One region of the Bradyrhizobium sp. USDA 376 genome, then DNA from elsewhere that is predicted to be linked to it. Evidence: predicted binding sites of a transcription regulator. Region 1 holds the regulator's gene; each other region holds the start of a gene.
What was found. Region 1 encodes LexA, which represses DNA repair genes until DNA is damaged. Its sites were predicted from a motif close to TGTTCNNNNTGTGTTCNG; they were not measured.
Positions count from the first base shown of each region.

Region 2: the regulator LexA is predicted to act here: its motif matches at 4,212-4,229, upstream of ACVJ19_RS06670 (ribonuclease T2 family protein).
Region 3: the regulator LexA is predicted to act here: its motif matches at 5,147-5,164, upstream of ACVJ19_RS40225 (DUF3072 domain-containing protein).

Region 1 covers NZ_JBSSGN010000001.1:6,779,237-6,786,239, reverse strand. The annotation lists gene ACVJ19_RS31575 (DUF2171 domain-containing protein) at 1-87, shown strand, start outside; gene ACVJ19_RS31570 (ComEC/Rec2 family competence protein) at 185-2,467, shown strand; gene ACVJ19_RS31565 (GAF domain-containing protein) at 2,477-3,418, opposite strand; gene ACVJ19_RS31560 (hypothetical protein) at 3,642-4,073, opposite strand; gene ACVJ19_RS31555 (hypothetical protein) at 4,264-4,467, opposite strand; gene lexA (transcriptional repressor LexA) at 4,637-5,338, opposite strand; gene ACVJ19_RS31545 (molybdopterin molybdotransferase MoeA) at 5,514-6,725, opposite strand; gene ACVJ19_RS31540 (hypothetical protein) at 6,806-7,003, shown strand, end outside.
Region 2 covers NZ_JBSSGN010000001.1:1,435,468-1,442,470, reverse strand. The annotation lists gene uvrC (excinuclease ABC subunit UvrC) at 1-1,005, opposite strand, end outside; gene ACVJ19_RS06685 (outer membrane protein) at 1,260-1,883, shown strand; gene ACVJ19_RS06680 (cold-shock protein) at 1,953-2,168, opposite strand; gene ACVJ19_RS06675 (23S rRNA (adenine(2030)-N(6))-methyltransferase RlmJ) at 2,420-3,280, opposite strand; gene ACVJ19_RS06670 (ribonuclease T2 family protein) at 3,473-4,165, opposite strand; gene ACVJ19_RS06665 (hypothetical protein) at 4,285-4,746, opposite strand; gene ACVJ19_RS06660 (hypothetical protein) at 4,929-5,222, shown strand; gene ACVJ19_RS06655 (DUF3617 domain-containing protein) at 5,267-5,797, shown strand; gene ACVJ19_RS06650 (ATP-binding protein) at 5,974-7,003, opposite strand, start outside.
Region 3 covers NZ_JBSSGN010000001.1:8,537,590-8,544,592, forward strand. The annotation lists gene ACVJ19_RS40190 (HAMP domain-containing protein) at 1-2,097, shown strand, start outside; gene ACVJ19_RS40195 (HWE histidine kinase domain-containing protein) at 2,111-3,595, shown strand; gene ACVJ19_RS40200 (hypothetical protein) at 3,592-3,813, opposite strand; gene ACVJ19_RS40205 (hypothetical protein) at 3,953-4,222, shown strand; gene ACVJ19_RS40210 (hypothetical protein) at 4,318-4,545, shown strand; gene ACVJ19_RS40215 (hypothetical protein) at 4,636-4,845, opposite strand; gene ACVJ19_RS40220 (hypothetical protein) at 4,864-5,085, opposite strand; gene ACVJ19_RS40225 (DUF3072 domain-containing protein) at 5,201-5,395, shown strand; gene ACVJ19_RS40230 (DUF6496 domain-containing protein) at 5,483-5,761, shown strand; gene ACVJ19_RS40235 (hypothetical protein) at 5,775-6,134, opposite strand; gene ACVJ19_RS40240 (Do family serine endopeptidase) at 6,365-7,003, opposite strand, start outside.

The DNA.
Region 1 (7,003 bases):
AAGAGCCTCGTTGCTGACGTCGAAGGCAACAAGGTCCGGCTGTCGGCCAAAGCGTCGGTGGCCGTGACCATGGAAGAGGAAAAATAGGGCGCATCCCTTTCGTTCCTGATCTGTACCGCTATTCGGCCGCCTGCACGTTCCGGTAGCCTCTGCGCCTGTCGCGTATCGCAGGGGTTGCCAGGGAATGGCGGAGCCGGGCCGGCCGCAGCGTGTCTCGCAAGGGATCGCAGGAACCTGGCCGGCGGGCCGCACCGCCTCGGCGGGCGGCTTTGCACCGGCGGGCTTTGGTGCCTGGCCCGCGCTCGTCGAGACGCTGCGCCAATGGGCCAGCGCCGAGGCCGGCGCCGGCCGGTTGTTGCCGTGGGTCCCCGTCGCTTTCGGCAGCGGCATCGCACTCTACTTTGCGGCCGATCACGAGCCGGTGCTGTGGGTGACGGCCGCGACGGCCATCGCGCTGATGCTCGGCGCCGTCCTGTTGCGGCGGAGCCGGCTGTTTGCCCCTGCGATCATGATCGCAGCGGTCGCGGCAGGCTTTGCCATTGCGACCTGGAAGACGGCGCGCATCGCGCACACCGTTCTGGCGAAACCGCTCTATTCGGTGTCGCTGTCGGGCTTCGTCGAGACACGCGACATCCGCGAGCGCACCGATCGCTTCGTGCTGCGCGTCACCGCGATGGAGGCGCAACGCAGCGACGTCACGCTCGAGCGGGTGCGGCTGTCGGTGCGCAAGGGGACCGCGCCCGAGGTCGGCAGCTTCGTGCAGCTCAAGGCGCGGCTGATGCCGCCGATCTCGCCGGTGCGTCCCGGCAGCTATGATTTCGCGCGCGACATGTTCTTCCAGGGCATCGGTGCCTCCGGCTTCGTGATGGGCGCCATCACGGCCTCGGTACCGCCTGATGCCGGCGGCTTGCGGCTGCGCTACGCCGCCTTCATGCAGGGCCTGCGCGATGCGATCGATGCGCGCATCCGCTCAACGCTCGAAGGCGACAACCGCGCGATCGCGACCGCGCTTCTGACCGGCCGGCGTGATGCGATCACTGCGCCCGTCAACGACGCAATGTTCGTCTCGGGGCTCGGCCACGTGCTGTCGATCTCGGGCTATCACATGGCCGTCGTCGCCGGCGTCGTGTTCTTTGCGGTGCGCGCGCTGCTGGCCCTGGTCCCGGGGCTGGCGGTCGGCTTCCCCATCAAGAAATGGTCGGCGGCCGCGGCGCTGGTTGCGGCGGCGTTTTATCTTCTGCTCTCGGGCGCGGAGGTCGCGACGCAACGCTCGTTCTTCATGACCGCGGTGGTGCTGATCGCGGTCATGGTCGATCGCCGCGCCATCACGTTCCGCACGCTGGCGGTGGCCGCGCTGATCGTGCTCGCGGTCGCGCCGGAGGCGCTGGTGCATCCCAGTTTTCAGATGTCGTTTGCGGCAACGCTCGGGCTTGTGGCGCTGGTGCAGATCGGTATGCCGAACCTGTTTGCCTCGCCTGAGCATTCCGCGACCGCGCGCATCGCGCTGTGGGGCGGCCGTGAGATTGCGATGCTGTTCCTGGCCTCGCTGATCGCGGGGCTAGCGACCACGCCCTATGCCGCCTTCCACTTCCACCGCGTCACGCCGTATGGCGTGCTCGCCAATCTCGGCGCGATGCCGGTGGTCTCGGCGCTGGTGATGCCCGCGGGGCTGCTCGGCCTGCTCGCTGCTCCCTTCGGGCTCGACGGCGTGTTCTGGTGGCTGATGGGAATCGGCATCGACTGGATGGTCGCGGTGTCGCGCTGGGTGGCGGCACTGCCGGGCGCGGTTGGGCGTATCCCGGCGTTCGGCATCGCGCCGCTGATCGCGGCCAGTCTCGGCATCATTGTCATGGGCCTCTTGCGCACACCATTGCGCTGGTCAGGCGGGCTGGTGCTGCTGGCGGCGATCCTCTGGGGTCTGTCGGCGCGGCCGCCGGATATCCTGATCGCCGGGGACGGCGCGAGCGTCGCGGTGCGGGGCAGGGACGGGCGCCTGCACATGATCCGGGCGAACAAGGACAGTTTCCTGTTGAGGGAGTGGCTGGCTGCCGACGCCGATCCGCGCGACGCGGGCAGCCCCTCGCTGGCCGACGGCGTGTCGTGTGACGAAGCCGGCTGCGTGACGCCGCTCGCCGACGGACGGCTGGTCGCGCTGGCCTTGCGCATCGATGCGCTGGCGGACGATTGCAGCCGCGCCGCGCTGGTGGTGGCGGCCCGGCCCGCTCCGCCGGATTGTGCTGCGATGCTGGTGGACCGGCCGCGTCTCGCCGCGCAGGGAGCGCTCGCGCTGACGCGGCGGGGCGACGGCTTTGCGGTCCAGGCGGTGAAGGCAAGAGGCGCTGACCGCCCGTGGGCGCCGGCCATCGCAGGCGAGGGTGATTACGGCGCGAGCCTTGCGCCGCCGCCCGCGGCTCCCCGCAACCGCGATGCGACGCCGTCCGAGGCGGACATGCAGGCTGAGGATTGAGCCGACTGACTACAGGTACCAGGCCAGCACGGCGTCGAGCCCGGCGCTCCCGATCACCGGCAAGGCCACCATCTGGCTCAGCCCGGACGCGCGGGCCTCGGTGGCCGCGATCGATTTGTCATGCGCGAGATCATCGTTGAGGGCGGGCATCCCGGTGGCCCAGGCGCCGCCGATGCTGCCGTCCCCCCTGGTGATGGGCTTGTCCGCATAGAGCGCGGCCAGATCGGTCTGGGCGCTGCAATCCCCGGCGCGGAAGACCAGCGCAGAACGGGTCTCATCCGGCACCCAGATCTCGAAGCGCCGCGCGATCGGCGTCGCCTGCGCGGAGAGGAAGGTCAGCACCCAGCTCTGGTCGGTGCCGGTCCGGTAGGGCACGCCGACGCCGAGATTGATCCCGACCTCGGCGGCGTCTTCCCAGCGCAGAAAGCTCTTGGCGTTGTGCAGGTCCTTGATGATCAGCGGCAGGCCGGCTTTCCAGGTGCGTCCAGGCAGGCCGAAGCCGCGCGGAAACCTGGTGTGGCGCGAGTTGAACTCGAACATGTCGGCGGTGCCATAGTAGCCGTCGACGAGGCCCATCTCATGGGAGGTATCGGGGTCGTTGTGCCAGAGCTCGATCGCGCCGACATGCGCGTCGTCGTCGCCGCAGAACAGCACCATCACGGCTTGCAGGAATTCACCTGAGAACACCGGCACCGCCACCCCGCAGGTCAGGCCCGCCGCGAGCGCCTGGTCGGTCCGCCTGAAGTAGGAGTTGGCGAATTTGGTGAGGATGACGGGGTGGCCGGAAGCCCAGGCCTTGCCGGGAAGCCCCTCATCCCGACCGAAGCGCAGCTCTTCACTTGCGGCCTTGAACGCGGACACCCCTTCGCCATAGAGGCCGCCGCCGAATTCCAGCCGCATCCGCGTCCGGTCGGGCACCCAGAGTTCAACGACGCGAATGAAGGTCTTCATCGAACGTGTCCGCTGCCTCAAGCCTTCTGGCAGCATCGGCCATTTGCCTGCGGAACGGACGTTCAAAATTCAGGCAGGGCAGCGCAAACTTCGTGCGACGGAGAACTGCGGGGGGTGATCGGCGAAAGCATTTTCGAAGATGCAAGCCGCACCCCATCGCCGGCCGCGGCCGGCGATGGCGATTTCAATCCTGGCCCCGACCCGCGAGCCGGGGGCAGCTACGTCAGCCGATCGGCAGGCGCGTGATCGTCGGCCTGTCGGCGATGATCTGCGGCTTGTGCTCGCGCTCGCCCAACGGCTGGGTCACCGGCAATTGCAGCACGGTTGCGCGCTGGCCTTCGACGAGCTGAGTCACCAGCACGTATTTGCCGTCGGGAAATTCGATCGCATCATGATGGCGATCCGGAATGTGCGGATCGATCTTGCCGAACTTGCCGACACGGGAGTTGATGGTGCGCGTCCAGATCCAGCGATTGTCGTAACGGACGTTGTCGGCGAAAGCGAGCTCCGTTCCCGGCAGCAGGCAAACCGCGACCGACATGTCGGCTTCGGAGGCGAAGCCACGCGTCGAGGTGCCGCGGAAGGTTGTCGTGACGATCGTCTCTCCGACTTCGGCGGGACGCGTCGCGACGGCGTGCAGGCTGTAGTCACACATCGGGGTGCTCCTCATTCGAAGATAGCAACCCACGTCTCTTTTCGAGGCGCAGGCCTCTATCAGAGTGGAAGCATACAACGGTCTGCTTGGTTGTGGGCAAATCTGCGGCTTTGGGTCCGCACGTCGCCATCACAATATCTTTTTCAGATGCACGAGGAACAAACCCCCGTGCATTGGGCGTGCTTCTTCTTCAGCGGCCAGCAGGTGCCGACCAGCCCGAATACGGCCAGGCGGGTTGCGACGGCTGTGCAACGGCGCCGCGTGCGTTGCGGAATTGCTCGCTCGTCGTCGCCGGCTCCGTCTTGCGGACATGATGCGAGCGCGCGGCGACGGCCGGTGACGCCGCCGCTGCGATCAGCGCCATCGTGACGATGCTCAAGACGATTTTGCGCATGGTTGTCTCCTCGGTTTCTCAAAGGCCCGCAAAGCGATGCGTGCTTTGCGCGGCGTGCCGAGGATCTAGCGCGGGAGAGGTGGCCGGATAATCTGTGCAGAACCAGAAAGACTATCCAGCCGGAGCGGACAATCATCCGCTCCAACGCGTGTCAAATCGCGATGTCAGCTCAGTACTTCCGGTACAGGCCGATCAGCTTGCCCTGAATCTTCACCCGGTTGGGCGGCAGGATGCGGACCTCATAGGCGGCGTTGGCGGGCTCGAGCGCGATCGACGCGCCGCGGCGGCGGAAGCGCTTCAGCGTCGCTTCCTCGTCGTCGATCAGCGCCACCACGATGTCGCCGGTGTCGGCGCTCTCGTTGCGCTGGATCAGCGCCATGTCGCCGTCGAGGATGCCGGCTTCCACCATCGAATCGCCGCGCACCTCGAGCGCGTAGTGCTCGCCGGCGCCGAGCATGTCAGGCGGTACGCTGATGGTGTGGCTGCGGGTCTGCAGCGCCTCGATCGGCGTGCCGGCCGCGATACGGCCCATGACGGGCACGGCGACGGGACGCTCACCTTCGTCAGCGGACGGGCTGGACGTCGTGCGCACCTTGCCGAGATTGCCTTCGATGACGCTCGGCGTGAAGCCGCGGCGGTTGCCGGCAGCCGCCTGGAGCTCGGGCAGCTTGATGACCTCGATCGCACGGGCACGGTTGGGCAGGCGCCGGATGAAGCCGCGCTCCTCGAGTGCGGTGATCAGGCGATGGATGCCTGATTTGGAGCGCAGGTCGAGCGCGTCCTTCATCTCGTCGAAGGAGGGCGGCACGCCGCTTTCCTTCAGACGCTCGCTGATGAATCGCAGAAGCTCGTATTGTTTGCGCGTTAACATCTCGACCAAATCCCCCGGTTGATGTCGTTCGATTCCGAGACGCTGGGTTCAGCGATAAGTCGCTGCATGCTCGAAACAAATCATGAACGGACACTATATGTTCGATACATGTTCCGCAACTGCTTAATTTACCGTGAACAAGGCAAAGTTCGCGGAACGCGTGTGGCCGTGCAGCTCAGACGGGCAGGCGCAGCACCTCGCAAGGCGAGCCGGCGTCGGCCTTCGGCGCGAACGGCGCGCGCACGAGAAGTACCTGTGCCGCAGCGAGATTCGCAAGCAGTGAGGAATCCTGATGATTGACGGGAAGGGCGATCAGCGTGCCGTCGTCGCGCATTTCCAGGCGCGCGCGGAGATAATCCTCGCGCTGGTCGTTGGCATCGAGGTCGCGGCCAAGCACGGCGTGCTCGCGGCGATGGTGAATCACGGTGCGGCCCGACAGCGCGCGAATCAACGGCACCATGAACAGGAAAGCACAGACGTAGGATGACACGGGATTGCCGGGCAGGCCGATCACGCGCATCGTGCCGAGCCGCCCGTGCATCATCGGCTTGCCCGGCCGCATCGCGATCTTCCAGAACGACATCGCGATCCCCTCGGCCTTGAGCGCCTGCTGGACCAGATCGTGGTCGCCGACCGAGGCGCCGCCGGTCGTGATCAGGATGTCGGCGCCGCTCTCGCGGGCCCGGCGGATCCCGGCGGTGGTGGCTTCCAGCGTATCGGCGGCCACGCCGAGGTCGACGGTATCGGCGCCCTCCTGGCGGGCGAGTGCGTGCAGGGCATAGCCGTTGGAATAGACGATCTGGGCGGGGCCGGGTGTCGCGCCCGGCATCACCAGTTCGTCGCCGGTGGCGAGGATGGCGACCTTCGGACGGCGCTGGACGGGAAGGTGCGGATGATTCATCCCGGCAGCGAGCGCCAGGTCGCGGTCGGTGAGCCGGGTTCCCCTGCGCAGCAGCACGTCGCCCTCGGCAAAGTCGACCCCGGCGCGCCGGATGTGCCGTCCTGGAATCGCTGCTTCCTTGATCGTGATGCGCTTGCCGTCCGCGACCGTATCCTCCTGGATCACGACCGCGTCCGCGCCGGCGGGGACGACGCCGCCGGTGAAGATCCGGACCGCTTCGCCGGCGCCGACCGACCCGGCAAACGGCCGCCCGGCCGCGACCTCGCCGATGACCATCAGCCGGGAATCGATCGTCGCCGCATCGGCCGCACGCACGGCATAGCCGTCCATCGCCGACATCGCCTGCGGCGGCTGCGTGCGCCGCGCCGCGATGTCGCTGGCGAGCACGCGGTGGTAGGCTTGGTCGAGGGAGACCGTTTCTTCGGCCAGAGGCTCTGCACCCGCGAGCACGGCGGCAAGCGCATCGGATACCGGCATCAGGGCCACGGTGAACTCCCGCAACAATCGAAGGACTCGGTTGGCAGGGTTCTAGCCGAGCGGAGAGGCTGAAGCAAAAGGGCTCCTCAATGGAGCGAGAAGCCACACTTCCTTTTGGCGCAGGCGCGGCTTATCTTCCGTCAATGACAAAACTGCTCGAAAAAGCGCTCCAGGCCGTGCGGCAGCTTCCTGCGGATAGCCAGGACGAAATTGCGCGCGCGATGCTGGCCTTGACCGGCAACGCAGGAGAAGCCGAGGAGATCGACCCAGGGCATCTTCCAGCGGTC
Region 2 (7,003 bases), 5.3 Mb from region 1:
GAACACTTCGACGCAGGAGAAACCGCCCTCCTGGTGGATGGCGAACACGTCGGCTTCCTCCACCGTGCGCGGATTGATGCCCTGCTGCGACTGGATCGCCGACAGCGCGGCGAGACGGTCGCGGTAGAGCGCGGCGCGCTCGAACTCGAGCTCGCTCGAGGCCTTCTCCATCTCGCCGGCGAGCTCCTGCTTCACCGCATGGCTCTTGCCGGTGAGGAAGTCGCTCGCCTCGCGCACCAGGGTCGTATAGCCGCCGAAGTCGATCTCGCGGGTGCAGGGACCGGCGCAGCGGCGGATCTGGTAGAGCAGGCAGGGCCGGGTGCGGCTCTCGAAGAAGGAATCGGTGCAGGAGCGGATTAGGAACGCGCGCTGCAGCGCCGTGATGGTGCGGTTGACCGCGCCGGCGGAGGCGAACGGGCCGAAATAGCGTCCGGGCCGCGTCTGCGCGCCGCGATGCTTCAGGATCTGCGGCGCCCAATGGTCGCCGGTGATCAGGATATAGGGAAACGACTTGTCGTCGCGCAGCTGCACGTTGAAGCGCGGCCTGAGCTGCTTGATCAGGTTCGCTTCCAGCAGCAGCGCCTCGGTCTCGGTGTTGGTCGAGACGATCTCCACCGTCACGGTGGCTGCGATCATGCGCAGGATGCGCGCCGGCTGCGGCGCACTCTGGCGCGCGTAGTTGGAGAGGCGCTTTTTGACGTTCTTGGCCTTGCCGACATAGAGCACGTCGGCATTGGCATTGAGCATGCGGTAGACGCCGGGCGAGGTCGGGGCCAGCCGGACCGCGCGCTCGATCGCCTCGTGGCCGGTCGCCAGCGGCTCTTCGCCGACCGCGCCGCTCTCTTCGAGGATATCAGGCAGCAGCGCATCGTCCTCGTCGTCGCCGCCTGTGGTGGCGGGATCGACGTCCGGGGCCGCCAGCCCCCCGGGCGGCGCGTCGTTTGCAGCGGCTTGCCGCGATTTGCGCGCGCGATCGTCCGGATTGTCGGTGGAATCGTGAACCATGGGACGAATTTAGGCGCTGGGGGTGCCGATTTGAAGTTCCGGCCGTGCCGCACGCACAGGATGGCGGTGCAGTTCCCGGTAACGCTTGCTTAATCCTGTTAAGCGGGCGGTAACGGGTCTTAACAGCCCTTTAACTTAAAACTCTCGATAAATCCTACGCGAAAGGGTCTTGGTTCCGTAACCATGCGGTTTTGCCTCGCGCGCGGCGGCGCCAGGCATCGCACCGGTTGCGGCAGTTGCGTTGGAGTTAAGTGATGAAGAGGCTCGTTGTGGGCGCAGCCGCGTTGGTTGCGGCCGGCTGGACAGCTTCGGCAGGGGCCGCCGACATGAATTATGGAGGGCGTGCGCCCTATACCGTCAATCAGCCGCTCAACGCGTATAGCTGGGCCGGTCCGTATCTCGGCGGCAATATCGGCTACGAATGGGGCTCGGTCGACAACAACCCCTCGAAGCCGTCCGGCTTCGTCGGCGGCGTCCAGGCCGGCTACAATTTCCAGAACGGCCCGTGGGTGTTCGGCGTCGAGGGCGACATCCAGGCCGCGGGCGCCGACGATACCTTCGCGCCGTGGAAGTTCTCCAATCCGTGGTTCGGCACGCTGCGCGGCCGCGCCGGCTATGCCTTCAGCAACGTGCTGTTCTACGGCACCGCCGGCCTCGCCTTCGGCGAGCTGCGCGCGCAGACCTTCGGCTGGACCGAGTCGCACACCACCGCCGGCTGGACCATCGGTGCCGGTGCGGAAGTGGGCCTCGCGCCGAACTGGAGTGCCAAGCTCGAATATCTCTACATCGACCTGTCGACGAGCCAGTTCGCAATTACCGGCGTGTCAAACGGCTACAGCGCCAGCGTTGTGCGCGCAGGCGTGAACTATCACTTCTGATAGCTGAAGAAGAAAATACCGGACCACAGCCTCCCGGCCGCTCGCGGCCGGGATTTTTTTCAGGGCACGCTAGGAAAGGATGACCAGGTTGACCGCCTTCGGTCCCTTCCCCTTCTTGTCCGGCTCGACTTCGAAAGTAATACGCTGTCCTTCGGCAAGGTCCTTCAGTCCCGCCCGCTCCACCGCGGTGATGTGAACGAAGACATCGCGACCGCCGTCATCAGGCTTGATGAAGCCGTAGCCGCGCTCGCCGTTGAAGAACTTAACCGTTCCCGTCATGGCCATCGGGAAACTCCCCCTCATTGCTCCTCCGTCGCGACGCAGACACACGACACGACATGACCGGACCTTACGGAGCCCGGGAGCTGGCCATCCTTGATCGGGCCTCATCGGCCCGGTCGGATCTTTCTTCGGCCTTCACTCCGCCGCAACCATTCGCGGAAGCGGAACGTAAAGCCAGTCACGGAAACAGCATAATACGGTTCTTTGCGAATTGACTACCGCTACTGCATATTTTTCCCAAGAATGCCGGAGTGTTACGGCTTCGGTATCTCTAATCGGAATCTGGCAGCGCCGCCCTGGCCGAGCGGCATTTCCAGCTCGGGCAGGATCGTCTTGAGCTCGCCGTGCAGCGTGTAGGGCGGATTGACGATCAAGAGCCCGGTGGAGGTGAGAGCCCCGCCATCGAGTTGCGGTGCGGCGCTGAATTCGAGACGCAGGCATTTGCCCGGTGGTTTTGCTGCGGCTGCGAGCCGCGCCACGAGCTGTGCCAGCGTGTCTGTGGCGCGGCGGTTCTTGGCGGGATACCAGATTACATAGATACCGGTCGGCCATTTCGCGAAGGCTGCCGAGAAGGCTTCGCCCAGCCGCTCAAACTCGTCCTTTGCCTCGAACGGCGGATCGATCAGCACGAGACCACGGCGCTCTTTCGGCGGCACGAAGGCCGGCAGCGCGACCCAGCCGTCGAGATCGACCACGCGAGCCTGCTCGTCGCGGCGCAACACGTCGATCAGCGCCTTGCGCGCCTTCGGCTCGAGCTCGCAGGCGACGAGGCGGTCCTGCGGCCGCAGCAGGCCGCGCGCGATCAGCGGCGAGCCAGGATAGGCCTTGAGCTCGCCCTTCGGATTGAAGGCGCGGACGATGTCGAGATAGGGCTTGGTCAGTGCTATGGTCTCGTTCGACAGGCGCGCCTGCATCAGCCGCGCGATGCCGGTCAGCCACTCGCCGCCGCGGCGCGCCTCGTCGCTTTCGAGATCGTAGAGGCCGGCCCCGGCATGGGTGTCGATGACGCGGAACGCCCCCGGCTTGTCCTGTAGATAGGTGATGATGCGCGCCAGCACGATGTGCTTGATGACATCGGCGAAGTTGCCGGCATGGAAGGCGTGGCGGTAGTTCATGAGAAGAGCACTACGCCACGTGATGGCTTGAAGCAAAGAGGCGCAATCACATGTCCCGGACGCGGTGCGGCGTGTAACGCTGCGCCGCTGAGCCGGGACCCAGCTTCTTCTTGCGTGATGGGCCCCGGATCAGCAGTGCACTACGCCGCGTTTCGCGGCGCATTGCACTGCATCCGGGGTACTAGAGCGTGGCTATCCACCCCTGATCGGGGGCATCGTCACCTGATCGCGGCGGCAGGCGCGGCGGTCAATCTCCTCGCAGGCGCGGAATTGCAGGTCCTTGCTGAGGCAGATGCGGACCTCGGACAATCGCGTCCGGTTGCAGGTGACCGAGACGGCGGCGCTGCTGAGACCCGGATTGGCCTTGATGAAGGCCTCCTCGACGTCACCGGGCGCCACGGTCTTGGCCTGCGACAGATCGAGATACTCGGCCGGGATCTTGATCGCGGCGCGCGCTTTGCGGATCGTCTCGAAATAGCTGCGGTCGGCCAGACCCGAGCAGGTACCGTGCTTGTCCCATTCGTTGAAGATCAGGCCCGGCGCCGGCATCAGATCGAGCATCGAGGAGACGATGCTGCGGTTCAGCCGCGGCGCCGGCCGCTGGCAATATTCCGGAAAACCGTTCTCGTATTGCGGCCACAGCCCATGCACCACGAAGGCGTACGGGCGGCCGCTGCACTGTATCTGGGAGCGGCCGCCGCGCTCGGCCGCTTCCTCGCAGAACGAGGGCGACCATGACAGCGACAGCACGTAGAAATCGAATTCGCCCGGCGTGTTCTGCCGCTTGTCCTGCGCCTTCGCGCCGCCGGCGAGCGATGCCAGCCCGGCGGCGAGGGTGAGTGAGATCACAAGGCGGGAGAACGAACGCAATCTGGAATGAAACATGGCGACGCCCCTCAACTAGACTGTGCAAGCGAGCCTAGCAGGCGATGAGAACATTTCAAGAACAAATTTCGAGCGCCGGTCGTTCGGCCGCTTGATCGGGCCGAATCAGGGCGTTCGAATTACTGCCTCGCGGCGCGGCAGGCCGGGTTGTAGGCCCAGTTGCGATCGAGCCCGACCACGCACCATTCGACGCCATTGCCGTAGCCGGCAAAGCCGCCGTCCTCGATGATCGAGAAATGCACTTTGCGCACCTTGCCGTCAGTGAGCATGGCGTCGCCGGTGCAATAGCGGCGCGGGATGTTGTCGGACTGCCAGGGCCGGAACGCGACCTCGCGAACCGCCGAGAAGCCCGTGATCTTCAACGAGGAATTCCAGAACGAGCTTTCCTTCTCCCAGAACTGGGTGGCGATCGTCGGCAGCGCCTTGTCGCAATCGGTGACGGCGCCGTCATAGCGCGGCCCGCTCAGCCAGAAGTTCAGCTCCAGCGGATTGGCGGCCCGGGCCTCGCCGAGCGACAGCGCCCCGAACATGAGGCCGAACACGGCGGCGAAGCGGAGCGATTTCAGGGAGGGGGCGCGCATGGGCAATCCGGACAGCTGGGTCTTGCGAAGCTCGGACGGTGCCGCGAAGGCCGGAAGAGGTCAAGTGCAGCGCGGCAACACTTCGCCAGGAGTTGACCGGAACGTCGCGGCCGGCAGGCCTCGGTTCTTTTCACTTCCGTTCCGGCACCGTAAACTGGCCCCAGCCAATTGGAGTGACGGGAATGCGAATCATTGCGGCCGCGGGCCTTCTTGCCCTGGGTATGATGGCGAGCCAGTCGGCGCGCGCCGATATCCTTCCGGTGCCTCCGTTCAAGGGCAACGACACCGGCGGTATCATCGCCTATTCGATGGCGAACCAGGTCGATGCGCGGCAGGTCGCGGTCGATCATTGCGCGCGCTACGGCAAGGTCGTCAAATTCCTGGGCGTGCAGGCCTATGAGGGTGGATACATCTCCTTCTCCTGCCGCTGGGTGCCCTATGGCGCCGCCGACCGGCCGATCCGCACGCTCTACTGAGGCGTCGTCGTAACGTCGCAATCTCTTAGCCGGGAGCTTCCCACATGACGCGCAAACTCGCTTTGCTCGGCTCGGCCCTTTGCGTCGTGTTGTCGGCAGGTGGCGCCTCTGCCGACGACCTGCCGGTGCGCAAGGCCGGCCTCTGGGAAATGAAGCTGGTCACGAGCGGCTCGCCCATGCCCGAGATGACCATGCAGCACTGCACCGACGAGACCGTCGACAAGGAGATGAGCAACAACGTCTCGCCGATGGCCAAGCAGATCTGCGCCAAGCAGGAGATCAAGAAGACCGCGACCGGCTATGTCAGCGATTCCGAGTGCAGCGTCGCCGGCGTCAGCACGACCTCGCATGCCGAGATCACCGGCGACTTCAACTCGGCCTATACGGTGAAGACCTCCTCGCACGCGCAAGGCGGCGTCGCCGGCGCGGCGGGACGCGATACCAAGATGCAGCTCGAAGCGAAGTGGCTCGGGGCCTGCAAGCCGGATCAGAAGCCCGGCGACATCGTGATGCCCGGCGGCTTCAAGATGAATGTGCGCGACATGGACAAGTTGAAGAGCCTGCTGCCGAAGTAGGTGAGATCGTAGCCCGGGAAATCGGTGCGCTCCCTCGCCCCGTTCTTACGGGGAGAGGGTTGGGGTGAGGGGCCTCTCTCCGCGCATGAGATCTTGGTGAGACCTGTACCCCCTCACCCGGATTGCATCTTCGATGCAATCCGACCTCTCCCCGCAAGCGGGGCGAGGTAAGAAGCCTACACCGGTATCCTCACGCTCGCCCTCAATCCCCCCATCGGGCTGTCACCCAGCGTGATGTCGCCGCCATGGGAGCGGGCGATGTCGCGGGCAATCGCAAGGCCAAGGCCCGTGCCGCCTTCGTCCTGGTTGCGGGCGTTGTCCAGCCGCAGGAACGGCTTGAACACCTCTTCGCGCAAATGGGCGGGGATACCGGGCCCGTCGTCGTCGACCGTCACGGTCAAATAACGGTGATCGCGCTGGCCGGTGATGGCGATGCTCTTGCCGTAGCGCGCCGCGTTGGTGACGAGGTTGGCGAGGCAGCGCTTGAACGAGGCTGGTTTCACCGTCACCACGGGCAGGCCGTTGAACGCGACGGTCGCGGTATGGCCGTGGCGCTCGGCGTCGCTGCGCAGCTCCTCGAGCGCCTGCGCCATGTCGGTCGGCTGCGACTGCTCGCCGGAATCGCCGCGGGCGAACGCGAGGTAATCCTCCAGCATCATCGACATCTCGTCGACGTCCTTGCGCATGCCTTCGAGCTCCGGGCTGTCGCCGATCAGCGCCAGCTCGAGCTTGAAGCGGGTCAGGATGGTGCGCAGATCGTGGCTGACGCCGGCGAGCATCGCGGTGCGCTGCTCCATCGTGCGCTCGATGCGCGACTTCATTTCCAGGAAGGCGACCGCCGCACGCCGCACCTCGCGCGCGCCGCGCGGGCGGAAGTTCGGCGCCTCGCGGCCCTTGCCGAAACTCTCGGCGGCATCGGCAAGCCGCAGGATCGGCTTGATCTGGTTGCGCAGGAACAGCACCGCGACGATCAAGAGGATCGAGGACGTGCCGACCATCCAGAACAGGAAGATCTCCGAGTTCGAGGCATAGGCGGCGCTGCGCTGCGCGAACACGCGCATCACGGCATCGTCGAGCTGGATGCGGATCTCGACGAGGTTGGAGCGGCCGACCGTGTCGATCCAGAACGAGCGGCCGATCTGGCGGCCGAGCTGTACCGACAGTGTCTGGTCGAGCAGCGAGAAGAACGGCTTCGGTCCCGGCGGC
Region 3 (7,003 bases), 1.8 Mb from region 1:
GAGATCGAGCAGGCCCGCCGCGCGCTCGAGGAAAAGGCGACCGAGCTCGCGCTGACCTCGAAGTACAAGTCCGAATTCCTCGCCAATATGAGCCACGAGCTGCGCACGCCGCTGAACTCGATCCTGATCCTCGGTCAGCAGCTCACCGACAATCCGGACGGCAACCTCACGGCCAAGCAGGTCGAGTTCGCCCGCACCATCCACGGCGCCGGCACCGACCTGCTCAACCTCATCAGCGACATTCTCGACCTCTCCAAGATCGAGTCCGGCACGGTGACGGTCGATGCCGAGGAGATCCTGACCGCCAATCTGCTCGAGACCGTCGGCCGGCCGTTCCGGCACGAGGCGGAGAACCGCGGCCTCGCGTTCAAGATCGACGTCGATCCGAACCTCGCGCGCAGCATCGTCACCGACTCCAAGCGCCTGCAACAGGTTCTGAAGAATCTGCTCTCCAACGCCTTCAAGTTCACCGCCGAAGGCGAAGTGCGCCTGAAGGTCGAGGCCGCCCTCGGCGGCTGGGGAACCGATCACCCGGTGCTGAACTCCGCGCCGGCCGTGATCGCGTTCGAGGTGTCCGATACCGGCATCGGCATTCCCCTGGAGAAGCAGAAGCTGATCTTCGAGGCGTTCCAGCAGGCCGACGCCGGCACCAGCCGCAAATATGGCGGCACCGGCCTCGGCCTTGCCATCAGCCGCGAACTCGCGAGCCTGCTCGGCGGCGAAATCCATCTGCGCAGTGCGCCGGGCAAGGGCTCGACCTTCACGCTCTATCTACCGCTGAAATATTCCGGACCGACGCTGGCGCCGCGTGCCGCGCCGGCGCCGCAGCAATACAGCCAGCCACCGGCGCTGCAGCCGGCCGCGCCGGAGCAGCAGCGCGTCATCGAGCAGCTGCCCGACGACCGTCTCAATCTCGAGCCCGGCGACAGCATCCTCTTGATCGTCGAGGACGATCCGCATTATGCGCGGGTGCTGGTCGATCTCGCGCGCGACAAGGGCTTCAAGGTGCTGGTCGCCGCACGCGGCGCGGAGGCACTGGAGCTTGCCAAGCAGTACCAGCCGCGCGCGGTCTCGCTCGACGTGTTCCTGCCCGACATGCTCGGCTGGACGGTGCTGAGCCAGCTCAAGCACAATCCGCTGACCCGGCATATCCCCGTGCAGATCATCACGCTCGACGAGGACCGCCAGCATGCGCTGGCGCGCGGCGCCTTCTCCTTCGTCAACAAGCCGACGACGACCGAAGGCGTCGCGGCGGCGCTGACGCAGATCAAGGAATATGCGCGGCCGCGGCGCAAGCGGCTCCTGATCGTCGAGGACAACGAGGCCGAGCAGCTCTCGATCCGCGAGCTGCTGCATCACGACGACATCGAGATCGTCGCGACCGACACCGGCGCCGGCGCACTCTCGATGCTGCGCGAAGCGCCCTGCGACTGCGTGGTGCTCGACCTCCGACTGCCCGACATGAGCGGCTTCGAGGTGCTGGACCAGATCCGCAATGACGAGGCGCTCTCGAATGTTCCGGTGGTGGTCTTCACCGGCCGCGAGCTTTCGGCGGAGGAAGATGCCGAGCTGCACACCATGGCGCGCAGCATCGTGGTCAAGGGCGTGGAATCGCCGGAACGGCTGCTCGACGAGACCGCGCTGTTCCTGCACCGCGTGATCACGGAACTTCCGGTCGAAAAGCAGCGCATGCTGGAGAAGCTGAACAGTTCCGACGAGGACCTGATCGGCAAGACCGCGCTGCTGGTCGACGACGACGCCCGCAACATCTTCGCACTGTCGAGCGTGCTGGAACGGCGCGGCATGAAGGTGCTGACGGCGACCACCGGCAGCGAAGCCGTGACGCTGGTCGAATCCAACCCGGAAATCGCCATCGTGCTGATGGACATCATGATGCCGCAGATGGACGGTTATCAGACCATCGGGGTGATCCGCGAGAACCCGGCCTTCGCCCGCCTTCCGATCATCGCACTGACCGCCAAGGCGATGAAGGGCGACCGGGAGAAATGCCTGGAAGCCGGCGCGTCCGACTACCTCGCCAAACCCGTCAACACCGATCAATTGCTGCTTGCGATCCGCATGTGGCTGCATCGCTGAGCTGGATCCGCGAATGGACCACGAAAAGGTCAATATCCTCCTCGTCGACGATCAGCCGGCCAAGCTGCTCGCCTATGAGGTGATCTTGAAGGATCTCGGCGAGAACCTCGTGATCGCCTCGTCCGGTCGCGAGGCGCTGGAGGTGCTGCTCAAGACCGAGATCGCGGTGATCCTGGTCGACGTCTGCATGCCCGAGCTCGACGGCTTCGAGCTCGCGGCGATGATCCGGGAACATCCGCGCTTCCAGAAGACCGCGATGATCTTCATCTCGGCCATTCAAGTGAGCGACATCGACCGGTTGCGTGGCTACGAGATGGGCGCGGTCGACTACGTACCGGTGCCCGTGGTGCCGGAGGTGCTGCGCGCCAAGATCAAGGTGTTTTCCGAGCTCTACCGCAAGACCCGTGAGCTCGAACGGCTGAACCAGGAACTCGAGGACCGAGTCCGCGCCCGCACGGCGGAACTGGAGAACTCCACCACCAAGCTGCGCGAGAGCGAGCAGCGCCGCAGCATGGCGATTGCCGCCGGCAAGATGGGATCCTGGGATTGGGACTGGATCAACGGCGACTGGATGTGGGACGAAGGTCAGTACCGCATCTTCGGCGTGACGCCGGAGACCTTCAACGTCACCTCGGCGAACATCCAGGCGCTGCTGCACCCCGATGACGTCGACCGGTTCGGCCAGGCGATTGCCGCGTTCAATAGCGGGGCGCGCGCCTATGAAGGGGAATTTCGCGTCACCCGGCCCGACGGTGAGGTGCGCTGGTGCGTCGGTACAGCGGCCGCGACCGTGGACCAGGCCGGCCGCGTGGTGCGCGTGAGCGGCGTCACCGTGGACATCACCGAACGCAAGCGTGCCGAGGAGCGGCAGAACCTGCTGGCGCGGGAAGTCGATCATCGCGCCAAGAATGCGCTGGCGCTGGCGCAGTCGATCGTGCGCCTTACCCGTGCCGACGAGGTCAAGGCCTATGTCAACGCCGTCGAAGGGCGCATCAACGCGCTGGCGCGCGTGCACACGATCCTGTCGCTGTCGAGCTGGCAGGGCGCCGAGCTTTCCAAGCTGATCGACGAGGAGCTTGCCCCCTATTCGCTCGGCGACCAGATCAAGCTCGCAGGCCCGGAGGTTCAGTTGCTGCCGGCAACCGCGCAGACGCTGGCGCTGGCGCTGCACGAGCTTTTCACCAACTCCGCAAAATATGGCGCGCTCTCGACGCGATCGGGCCGGCTCTTGATCGGCTGGCAGGTCGAGGAAGACCACCTCACGCTGACCTGGGAGGAATCCGGCGGCCCGCTCGTGAGGACGCCGAAGTCTCGCGGTTTCGGGACGCGGAGCCTGCTTGCAAGCGTCGAGTCCCAGCTCGGCGGACGGGCGCAATTCGATTGGCGGGCCGAGGGCCTGTTGTGCCGCCTGGACGTGCCGCTGACCCGCAGGACCCCTGCCTCGGCAGCGCAGGGTAAGTTCGACACCTCCCCTGAGCTGCAGCGCGCGTCGGGTTAACCGGCCGCGGCGACTTTCGTGCGCAGGATCGACCGAGGTTCGTCGGCGACGCGCCCTTCGAGCCACGCTTCCGTTTGTGCGAGATCGCGCAGCGCCCTTGCATAGCGACGGGCGGCGCTTCGCTCCGCACCGCGCGGCAGCTTGCGCGCCTTGCGCAACATGTCCGCGGCCGCATTCCGATAGGCCAGCGAGCGATAGAGATAGACGACCTTACCCATGTCGAGTGTCCCATGTTGATGGCCTTCATCCTCGCAAGCCCGGCATGAACGCCGGATGAAGCGGCGGATGACAATTCCTTCATGCGAGGGGAACCCGCGATCATCGCGCGCGTTGCATGTGCAATCGAGGGTCGGTTCCATGCGTGCGAACAAGTCGCCCAAGAAGCCACCGAGCCTGATCTCTCCCACTGGCCTCATCAAGCTCGTGACGCATGCGATGATGGGCGCAGCTCTCGGGCTCGCATTCGGCCTGGCACTCCCCCTGTTCAATCCGGCGGTCGCCAATCTGCTCAATCACGGCGGCAGCCAGGCGATTCTGGTCTTCGCGCTCACATTGGTGACGACGTTCGCGATCGGCGCGACGCTCACCGGCGTCGTGTTCATCATCGACGAGGACAAGGAATTTTGAAGCGCGCGTGAACCATGCGGGCGACTTTGTCGGGAACTCCCGTGACGAACAGCAGTTGGCTGCCTGCGTCAATTTAACTCAGGGAGTTCCCGCGCATGAAGACGACCAAGCTCGCTCTCGCCGTGATGTTGGCAACCGGCCTCGCCGCCGCCCCGTTTGCCGCACAGGCCAAATCGCACAAGGCGAAACATGAATCCTCGACCTCACAGACGACCGGCGCCAACACGAAAACCAAGAGCCCCGATGCCTCCGGCCAGGGCGGCTCCGGCCCCGGCTCCGATCAGGGCGGCACCATGACCAAGGGCACGAGCACCGCCAAGTAAGGCGCAGCTGCGGTTGTCGAAGGCCCCGCATGTGCGGGGCCTTCTCGCTTTGGCATTCGATGCGATCCCTCTGACGCCACATCGCACGCGCTAGTCGCGTCGCATATCGGCGATGTTCAGTCCGCCTCTCGCAGGATTCATCTTCACGAGATGATCGAGCTGCGCCCGCTTGCGCGCAATCAGGAGCTGGGCCGCGGCGTCGTCGAGTCCTTCCCGCTGCAATTGCCGGATCGCGGAGCCCAGTTCGAGAATCTCGGCGCGCAGTCTCAGGATCCGGTACGTGTCCGGGTCTTCCTCCATGAGGCGCTCCCAAAGCTCTCAGCGGCGCGCGACCGTCCGCACGGGATCTGCGATTTTCTTCAGCGGACGAAGCCGTACACGATCGCGGACATCCGGCAGGACATCGCCACCGCCAGCCGCTCTCCATTCGCCGATCAACAGGTTGATTTTCCGGCGCAGGTCCATCTGCGCCAGGGCCTTTTCCGTGCAGTCGCGATCCCGGTCGACGAGTTCGCGCACGGATGCCTCGACGTTGGCCATCTCCAACCTCAAGGCGCTGATTTTACGTCGAATTTCATTAATTCTATTGTCCATGGCTTGTTAGAACAAAATAAGAACATATAGTCAAGTCGCGATTTCAGAACGGAGAGCGGACATGCAGGTTCAGGGTAAATACGACGCCAGGGCTTTTCTCATGGAGCAGATGACCCGGGCGCAAGGCTTGCGGCTGAAGCGGCTGAGCGAAGAGGCGTATCAGCCTGCGCAATATGCGCGGGATCTGTCCTTCGCCGAAGCCGCGCGGCGCATCCAGGTGCTCGAAGCGGAGATCGAGCTCGCGAACTCCTTCTAGCCTGCGTCATTCATTGGGAACGTTGCTGACGCTCTTTCGGAACCATGCCTGTGTCGTGTGGTTTTCCCCGGCCAAGGGAGAAAACGCATGGCACGCAAGGCAAAGAAACGGCGTTACTCGCGCAGCTCCGGCAGCGATGTCGAGAGCGAAATGCGCCGCTACAAGAAAGGCACCGCGAAGAGCGGCCGCGGTGGTCGCGGCGGCCGCGTGAAGAGTCGCAAGCAGGCGATCGCGATTGGACTCTCGAAGGCCCGCAAGAAGGGCAAGAAGGTCCCGAAGAAAGCGTCCAAGCGGAAGACGTCCAAGAAGAAGACGGCCAAGAAAACGGCAAAGAAATCGTCGAAGCGCAAATCCAGCAAGCGGTGATGGCTGACACGCGTCAGATCATGCTGCCCGGCATGAAGCACCGGATCGAAATCCCGAACGCCGTCTTCACCGGCCAAACCATGGTGCGCCCCGCCCGGTTCGGTTCGGTGATGACGGCTTCATCCGGCACATCCACCCATTGACCGTCGAGGCGCACGCGATAATGCCCGTCGTGCGATTCCCAATCGGGATCCGAGACGGCAAATCCATCGGCATCCGAGCAGCACGGGCCGAGATGGCTGCGCAGACTGTCGAACCACGGCTTGAGCGGTGAATTGGCATATCGGCCGTCGCGCCCGAGTGCGCTTCCGGTCGACAGCACGAGCGGCGCCACGAGCAGCGCAAGTCTCAGCGAGAGCTTCAATCGATCCATGTCGGCACCGATCAAATGCGAACACCGGCCGGTCAGCCGGACGTTCGGAGTTCCACCCCTGCAAGTAATATGGACTCAAGTCTGACGAGCGAACGCGGCTTTTTCGGACTAACCCGTCATCAACGCTGCCGTTAACGAGAATGTTATCGTCGGCCTGTGGGTATCTTCACGCCGGCACGAAAAAGGCGGCCCGCGGGCCGCCTTTTGAATTGCCGTTCAAAACGAGAGGCTTACGCGAGCGGCACCGCGACGAACCGGGTCGCCTCCGCACCCTTGACCTGGAGCAGCACGCTGTTCTTGCCGGACGACTTCGCCTGCGCCAATTCAGCGCGGACGTCGCCGACATTGGCGACGGGCTTGCCGCCGACATTGAGGATGACGTCGCCGGTCTGGATGCCGCGCTGCGCTGCCGGCCCTTGCGGATCGACCTCGGTGACGACGACGCCCTTCTGGCCGGCGCCCTGCACCTCGCCGGCCGGCGCCAGGCTGAGCCCGAGCCGCGGCGTGCCGTTGCCCGGCTGCGCCTTGCCCTCGCCGGCTTTGCCGCTTCCCTGGGCCTGCCGCTCGTTCGGCAACTCGCCGAGGGTGAGCGTCACCGTCTTGGCTCCGCCCTTGTGGAAGACATCGAGCTTCACGGACGTGCCCGGTGCCAGCGTCGCGATGGTGCGGGCAAGTTCGCGGGAGTCCTTGATCGCGGTGCCGTTGACGGCGGTGATGACGTCGCCCGCCTCGATGCCGGCCTTCGCCGCCGGGCTGCCGTCCTGCGGATTGTCGACGATCGCGCCGCGCGCCTCCTTCAGACCGAGACTGTCGGCGATGTCGGCGGTCACCGGCTGCACCTGCACGCCGAGCCAGCCGCGGGTCACGGC